2 regions of the Mesorhizobium sp. CA12 genome follow, and region 1 is predicted to be linked to the other one. Evidence: predicted binding sites of a transcription regulator. Region 1 holds the regulator's gene; the other holds the start of a gene.
The links. Region 1 encodes HrcA, which represses chaperone genes, less so after heat shock. Its sites were predicted from a motif close to GTTAGCACTCNCNNNNNGNGAGTGCTAAC; they were not measured.

Region 1 (4,209 bases):
AGCGGACGACGCTGTTGCTGTTGGCGACATAGACCCATTGCGGCTTGTCGCCCGGCGGATAAAAGGCGATGCCGTAGGGCCGGGTCAGGCCCTTGGCGAAGATCGACTCCTGTGCAGGCTTGGCGCTGCCTTCTGCGAGGCGATAGACGCGCACCTGGCTCGCCCGGCTGTCGGCAACGAAGAGGTCGCCGTTCGGCGCCACCCGCACGACGCGCGGACTGTCGACGCCCGACGCGATCAGCTCGGCGGAAAAGCCGGGCGGAAGCTTTGGCTTGGCATCCTCGGGACGATCGGTGACGCCGCCGCCGTTGGAGGCGGATTCCGTCATATCGGGTTTCGGCAAATCCTCAGGTTTCAGCAGCCGGCGCACGCCCGGACGGTCGGCTTTCCAGTCGCCGAAAGCTTTTTCGCCGCTGAGCAAGGGCTGATCGGTCTGCTGCGCAAAGGCAGCCGTGGCAAAAACCAGTGCGAGGCCCGCAAGGCCGGCGATCCGCATCATGCTGTCCTCCGTCTCTGCCACTATGTCCCGCCTTCGGGTGCCTCAGTCGATAAGGCCCCGGAGATAGAACATATTGGGCTAACGATCGAAAAGAGAAGCTCGCGCACGTGACTTGCCGGCCTCAGGCCTCTTCGGCATCCAGATCGTCGTCGAGGCGCTTTTCCAACTCGACGAGATCAGCCGGCAGGGGCAGGCCCATGGCGCGCATCTCCCTCAATTTCTCGCGCAGCTGCTCCTGGATCTCGTGCTCGTCCTCGGGCTGGTTCACCATTTCCTCGAGCAGCAGGCTGATCTGGGCCTTGAGCGATTCCAGCGCCATGTTCTTCTCCTTTGCTCCCTCAGCTGTGTCGAGGTTCAGGTCAGGCCGGCCTCACCTGAATATCGATACACCTAACGAAGCATGCGGGAAATCAGTTGTGCAGTGTAATCGACCATCGGCACGATGCGGGCGTAGTTCAGGCGGGTCGGCCCGATGACGCCAAGCGCGCCGACGACGCGGGCGTCCTTGTCGCGATAGGGGGCGACGACCAGCGAGGAGCCGGACAGCGAAAACAGCTTGTTCTCCGAGCCGATGAAGATGCGCACGCCCGGCCCCTCTTCGGCGAGATCGAGCAGCTGCAGCAGTCCGTCCTGGGTTTCCAAATCCTCGAACAGATGGCGAAGCAATTCGATGTCCGCTTGGGCGGTGACGTTTTCCAGGAGATTGGCGCGGCCGCGCACGATAAGGCGCGCCGGCAGGCCGCTTTCGGCGCCGGCCCAGACCGCGAGGCCTTTCTCGACCAGATCCTGCGACAGCGTGTCGAGGGCCGCCCTTGTCTCGTCCTTGATGCGGGCGATTTCCGCCCGCGCCTCGGCCAGCGTCCGGCCACGGATATGCGCATTGAGGAAATTGGACGCTTCGTGCAGCTGGGACACGGTGGTGCCGGCCGGCAGGTCGACGACGCGGTTCTCGACATCGCCGTTCTGCGACACCAGCACGGCGAGTGCCTTTGCGGGCTCGAGCTGGATGAATTCGATGTGCTTCAGCGCCACCTCGTGCTTGGAGGCGAGCACGAGGCCGGCGCCGCGCGACATGCCCGACAGCATCTGGCTGGCCTCGGTCAGCATATGCTCCAGCGTCGCGCCCGAGCCGGAGGCGCGCACCTGCGCCTCGATGGTGCGGCGCTCGTCGTCGGAAAGGTCGCCCAGCTCCATGAAGGCGTCGACGAAAAAGCGCAGGCCGGTCTGGGTCGGCAGCCGCCCGGCGGAAACATGCGGCGCGTAGATCAGCCCCAGATGCTCGAGGTCGCTCATCACGTTGCGGATGGTGGCGGGCGACAGCGAAGAGGGCAGGATGCGCGACAGGCTGCGCGAGCCGACCGGCTCGCCGTCGCGCAGATAGGAATCGACAATCCGCCGGAAGATATCGCGCGAGCGCATGTCGAGTGACTGAAGTACCGGCGACTGCGACGTCGGATCGACTGGTTTGTTCATTCCGGCGAGAAACCTCCTTCCGAAAGATATAGACTTAAGCTACGGCGGCGCAACCCGGTGCCGCGCTCGCGGTCACCTAGCGCCGCGTTTGCGGTCACCGGTGGCGCGTTTGCGGTCACGCGGCCCGTTTTCCTGCGCGGCGTCCTTTTCCTTTGCGACTTGCCCCGCATGCGTCTACAAGCCGGCCACGATTCCGGAAACGACAAGAAAGAAGGTCGAATGCGCCCCTCCAAACGCCAAGCCGACGAAATGCGCGCCATCTCCTTCGAACGCGGCGTCTCCAAGCACGCCGAAGGCTCGTGCCTGGTGAAGTTCGGCGACACGCATGTCCTGTGCACGGCGAGCCTGGAGGAAAAGGTGCCGGCCTGGATGCGCAATTCCGGCAAGGGCTGGGTGACGGCCGAATACGGCATGCTGCCGCGCTCGACCGGCGAGCGCATGCGGCGCGAAGCCTCCGCCGGCAAGCAGGGCGGCCGCACGCTGGAGATCCAGCGGCTGATCGGCCGCTCGCTGCGCGCCGTGGTCGACCTGCAGGCGCTGGGCGAGCAGCAGATCACCGTCGACTGCGACGTGATCCAGGCCGATGGCGGCACCCGCACCGCCTCGATCACCGGCGGCTGGGTGGCGCTCTACGATTGCCTGCGCTGGATGGAAGCGCGCCAGATGGTGAGCGTCGCCAAAGTGCTGAAGGACCATGTCGCGGCAATTTCCTGCGGCATCCATGACGGTCAGCCGGTCATCGACCTCGATTACCTCGAGGATTCCTCGGCCGGCACCGATGCCAATTTCGTCATGACCGGCAAGGGCGGCATCGTCGAGATCCAAGGCACGGCCGAGGGCGAGCCTTTCTCCGAGGAGCAGTTCGCGGCGCTGATGGGCTTGGCGAAGAAGGGTATTTCGCGGCTGGTGAGCCTGCAGCAGATGGCGGTGGCTTAGGGTTTCCAATGCCGAGCCTAGGCCCCCCTCTCTGGCCTGCCGGCCATCTCCCCCTCAAGGGGGGAGATTGTATGTCACGCCGGCTTTCGCCAATCACCAATGCTGCAGAAGAGGTGCCGGCGCGGCCACAGCTAATCTCCCCCCTTGAGGGGGAGATGGCCGGCAGGGCAGAGAGGGGGGCCTCGTGATACCCTCCGCAATTCTCGAATCCGCCCTCTACGTCACAGACCTACACGCCGCCGAAGCCTTCTACCGCGACATCATCGGCCTCGAAGCCTTGGGCAAGGTCGAAGGGCGCCACGTCTTCTTCCGCTGCGGCGACGGCGTATTGCTTCTCTTCAATGCCGACGCTACGAAAATCCCGCCGGCGCCGGACGCTCGGCTGAAGGTGCCGCCGCACGGCACGGCCGGCGAAGGGCACCTCTGCTTTGCGGCAACCGCCGATGAAATCGCTGCATGGCGCAAGCATCTGTCCGCCAACAACATCGCCATCGAAAGCGATTTTGAATGGCCGCAGGGCGGGCACTCGATCTATATCCGCGACCCGTCGGGCAATTCGATCGAGTTCGCCGAGCCAAGGATCTGGGGTTTCTGATGCACTCGCAACCTTTTCATTCCCTTGGGGAAAAAAAGATCGTCGTCGCCAGCCACAATGAAGGCAAGCTGCGCGAATTCGCCGACCTGATGGCGCCGTTCGGATTCGAGGCGAAATCGGCCAAGGAATACGGCCTGCCCGAACCCGACGAGACCGGCACCACCTTCGAGGAGAACGCCTATATCAAGGCATATGCCGCCGCCAAGGCGACCGGCCTGCCGGCGCTGTCGGACGATTCCGGGCTCTGCGTCGACGCGCTCGACGGCGCGCCCGGTGTCTACACCGCCAACTGGGCCGAGACGCCGGACGGCAGCAGGGATTTCGGCATGGCCATGCAGCGCACCGAGGTGGCGCTGCAGGAGGTTGGCGCTACGGAGCCCGCGCAGCGCACCGGCCGCTTCGTCGCCGTCATCTGCCTGGCATTTCCCGACGGCGAGGCCGAATATTATCGCGGCGAGGCCGAAGGCAGGCTGGTGTGGCCGCCGCGCGGCACGCTCGGCTTCGGCTACGATCCGGTGTTCCTGCCCAACGGTTTCGACAAGACTTTTGGCGAGATGAGCGCGCAAGAAAAGCATGGCTGGAGGCCCGGCCAGGCGACGGCGCTTTCGCACCGCGCCCGCGCCTTTCAGAAATTCGCCGAAGTGCGATTGAATTTGGCCAGATTGGATTTGGCGCGATCAGGATCCGCATGAGCGCAGTGCCCCTA
Region 2 (4,209 bases), on a different contig from region 1:
GGCGCTGGTCAGGCCCTTGAGCGCCGACCTGGCGCGCAGCAGCGCCACACCACCGCCGGGCACGATGCCTTCCTCGACAGCCGCGCGCGTGGCGTTCAGCGCATCGTCGATCCGGTCCTTCTTTTCCTTGACTTCCGACTCCGTAGCACCGCCGACGCGGATCACCGCAACGCCACCGGAGAGCTTGGCCAGCCGCTCCTGCAGCTTTTCCTTGTCGTAGTCGGACGTGGTTTCCTCGATCTGACCCCTGATCTGGGCGACGCGCGCCTGGATGGTGGCCTTGGCGCCGGCGCCGTCGATGATCGTGGTGGTGTCCTTGTCGATCAGCACGCGCTTGGCGCGACCGAGCATGTCGATGGTGACGTTTTCGAGCTTGATGCCGAGATCCTCCGAGATCATCTGGCCGGCGGTGAGCACGGCGATGTCTTCCAGCATCGCCTTGCGGCGATCGCCGAAGCCCGGCGCCTTGACGGCCGCGACCTTGAGGCCGCCGCGCAGCTTGTTGACGACCAGCGTGGCCAGCGCCTCGCCTTCGACGTCCTCGGAGATGATCAGCAGCGGCCTACCGCCCTGCACCACTGCTTCGAGGATCGGCAGCATCGCCTGCAGGTTGCCGAGCTTCTTTTCGTGGATAAGCACATAGGGCTCTTCCAGTTCGACGCGCATCTTGTCGGCATTGGTGACGAAATACGGGCTGAGATAGCCGCGGTCGAACTGCATGCCCTCCACGACGTCGAGCTCGGTCTCGGCGGTCTTGGCTTCCTCGACAGTGATGACGCCGTCATTGCCGACCTTGTCCATGGCCTTGGCGATCATCTCACCGACGCTGGCATCGCCATTGGCGGCAATGGTGCCGACCTGCGCGATCTCGGCCGACGACTTGACCTTCTTGGCCCGCGCCTTGATTTCCTCAACCACGGCGGTGACCGCCTGGTCGATGCCGCGCTTGAGGTCCATCGGGTTCATGCCGGCAGCGACCAGCTTGGCGCCTTCGCGCAGGATCGAGGCGGCCAGCACCGTGGCGGTGGTCGTGCCGTCCCCGGCAAGGTCGTTGGTCTTCGAGGCCACTTCGCGCACCATCTGGGCGCCCATGTTTTCGAACTTGTCGGTAAGCTCGATTTCCTTGGCCACCGTCACACCGTCCTTGGTGATGCGCGGCGCGCCATAAGCCTTGTCGATGATGACGTTGCGGCCCTTGGGGCCGAGCGTCACCTTGACGGCGTTGTTCAGGAGCTCGACGCCGCGCAGCATGCGGTCGCGCGCGTCGGTGGAGAATTTGATTTCCTTGGCAGACATGATCGTTGATCCCGTTCGAAAATTGGAGTGCGCGGCTTGCCGTGAAGACTGCCCGGTCAGGCGGCGTTCTTGACGGCCATTGTCTTGTCGACGATGCCGGTCTCGCTCTTGTCGATGATGCCCATGATGTCGGCTTCCTTCATGATCAGAAGGTCCTCGCCATCGATCTTGACCTCGGTGCCGGACCATTTGCCGAACAGGATGAAGTCGGCGGCTTTCACATCGGGCACGATCAAGGCGCCGCTTTCGTCGCGTGCTCCCGGGCCGACGGCGATCACTTCGCCTTCCTGCGGTTTCTCCCTGGCATTGTCGGGAATGATGATGCCGCCCTTGGATTTGGTATCGCCTTCGGCGCGGCGAACGACGACGCGGTCGTGGAGTGGCCGGAATTTCATGGGAACTTCTTTCTGTGGCCGGCATTGGGCGGCCCCTGCCTCTGTATAGGCGGGTTGGCACTCGATAGATAGGAGTGCCAGAATTATTTCTCGCCGATGGCCAAGAATTCGAATGAAATAATTCGAGCCGCGCAGAAATTCATCCGTACTTGTGGGAAATTTTCTGCCGGCTTGAATTCTGCGGGCGTGCGTCTGTTATTTCAAGGGACAAATAAAAAGCGTCTCGACCTTGTTTAGAACTCAAATGAGGCGCATAGGTAAAACTCGTTGATTTGGTCGAGTTGGCTTTGTGTCAGAGCCCCGCCATTCACCACCGAATTCTCGAAAACGAGTGCAGCGCCGGTCCGGCGCACATTTCGTTCCGTTCGAACCCCTGGAATGACATCGACGCTGACCACGAATGTACTGGCAGCGTCGGGCATCATTCCGGTGGTTCGAGTGGGAATGATAGGGAAACGCGCAGGCGCGGGTTTCCGCTGAAAGCCGCAACAAATGACCAGCCGCACCACACCAACTATCGTTCGCTTCAAGTCGGCGTTTTCGCTGCCCGGCTTTGATGCACCGCAACCACCCGGGGATTACCGCGTCGATCACGACGAGGAAGCCCTCGAAGGAGCTTCCCTGATCGCGTGGCGCCGCGTCGCCACCTTCATTCACCTGCCGGCGATCTCCGCAAGCGGTGCTACGCGGCAGATGGTGCCGATCGAACCGGCATCGCTCAAAGCCGCACTGGAGCAGGACCAGAGACAATGATGAGAACCACGATGATGCAACGCAACCCACACCCGGTCCGCCGCGAAGCCGCAACGCATCTATTTGCTCTCGGACAGGCTGTCCGGCTGAAGGGCGGCTTCGGCACGTTTCCAAAGACTTCGGAAATCTACCGGATCACAGCCAGACTCCCGCCGAGGGAAGATTCGGCGCAGTACCGCATCCGCAACGACGGCGAACCTCATGAACGGGTGGCGACGCAAGACAGTCTCGAACCGGTCGCCACATCGCCGGGTGACACCATAACGCTCATCGAAAGGACGTTCGCACATGGCAAAGGGACCGAAACGCTCGAGCCGGGAAATCAGGAAGCCGAAGCAGGAAAAGGCCCTGCCCAAGCCTAAAAGCGTGTTCGGCGCCCACACCAGACTTCCTGACATCAGTACCCCTCGCGGCTAAGGCGAGAACTGACACAGCGAGATGGATGATGATGAAGATCATGATCGAATTCTATCGCACCCGAGAAGCGGACGATGCGCATGCCGTGCTCGGCCGCGAGGCCGCGGAAGCCGCCGACCTCGACGATGCGATCGAAATCGCCAGGCTTTTGGCTGGGACCCTGAACATGCCGCAGCGGCCGGACGCCATGACGATCGCCGATGCGAATGGCGCAACGCTCTATTCGGGCGTTCTCGCCGGGGAAGGCGAGTAATGAGGATCGGCTAACATCATGAGTGGCCATAACGACGAAAGCTGTCGGACCCGCAACGTCGCCGCGCTTGCGGTCTGGGAAAATGAGGGCGGCGCGTCCGGGCGCAATTTCTATGGACCATCAAATGGCCGTCGAGTGGAAGTTGGTCGCTCCTGGACCGACTTCCACGTTTTCAGCGCGCAACGCCGTCGGCCTCACCGATCATGACGGCTTGCTTCTTGGTCGATGTCAGGCGCTCGCGAAATCGGATATCGCCTTGGCCGAGACCGGGCCTGCTGAAACAAGATACCTTTCAGCATTCGAGGCCTTGCTGATGTCCATCCATGATGTTGCTTGCCAAGCCTACTCCCGCAACCGTCGCGAATCCTGCACTCTGACCCCCGCTGATTTCCGGCAGGAAAGATCCACATGCTGATCCGCTACGGCTATGAGATCACGCTGACCTGCCAGCAACCGACCGCATTGGTATGCCTGCTATCGGTCCACGACGACCGCGCGGCCGACATCAGGATCCCCGAAACGGTCTTCACCACGCCCGATGTTCCGACATCGACCTACCATGATCTCTTTGGCAACCGATGCCGCCGGCTTGTCGCGCCCGCGGGCGACCTGACGATATGGGGCGATGCAACGATCGAGGATGACGGCAAGATAGACAGGCTGCTGCCAGCTGCCCGCGAAGTAGCGGTGTGGGATTTGCCGGACGGCTGCCTTGTCTACCTAATGGGCAGCCGCTACTGCGAAACCGATCGTCTCAGCCAGGCGGCGTGGGACATGTTTGGCGCCACTGCCCCAGGTTGGGGCCGCGTGCAAGCAATCTGCGACTTCGTCCACGGTCATATTCAATTCGACTACATGCAGGCCAGATCGACGCGAACGGCCTTCGAGGCGTACCAGGAACGCATAGGCGTCTGCCGCGACTTCGCCCATCTCGCGCTGACTTTGTGCCGCTGCCTCAATATTCCTGCACGCTACGTCAACGGACATCTCGGCGACATCGGGGTCCCGGTCGTCGACCCCATGGACTTCAGCGCCTGGATCGAGGTCTTCCTGGACGGTGCTTGGCATACTTTTGATCCCCGAAACAACACGCCC

Region 2: a site for HrcA is predicted at 1,745-1,773, ahead of LB520_RS20460 (co-chaperone GroES). Genes of this name have one in related genera too.

What each region holds. Positions count from the first base shown of each region.
Region 1 is NZ_JAIUHT010000022.1:39,583-43,791, forward strand. Features, by position in the region: gene LB520_RS26495 (PQQ-dependent sugar dehydrogenase) at 1-499, opposite strand, end outside; gene LB520_RS26500 (hypothetical protein) at 621-818, opposite strand; gene hrcA (heat-inducible transcriptional repressor HrcA) at 890-1,972, opposite strand; gene rph (ribonuclease PH) at 2,192-2,908, shown strand; gene LB520_RS26515 (VOC family protein) at 3,093-3,503, shown strand; gene rdgB (RdgB/HAM1 family non-canonical purine NTP pyrophosphatase) at 3,503-4,195, shown strand; gene hemW (radical SAM family heme chaperone HemW) at 4,192-4,209, shown strand, end outside.
Region 2 is NZ_JAIUHT010000012.1:163,006-167,214, forward strand. Features, by position in the region: gene groL (chaperonin GroEL) at 1-1,296, opposite strand, end outside; gene LB520_RS20460 (co-chaperone GroES) at 1,353-1,691, opposite strand; gene LB520_RS20465 (hypothetical protein) at 2,184-2,444, shown strand; gene LB520_RS20470 (hypothetical protein) at 2,456-2,806, shown strand; gene LB520_RS20475 (hypothetical protein) at 2,890-3,114, shown strand; gene LB520_RS20480 (DUF1488 domain-containing protein) at 3,239-3,529, shown strand; gene LB520_RS20485 (transglutaminase-like domain-containing protein) at 3,523-4,209, shown strand, end outside.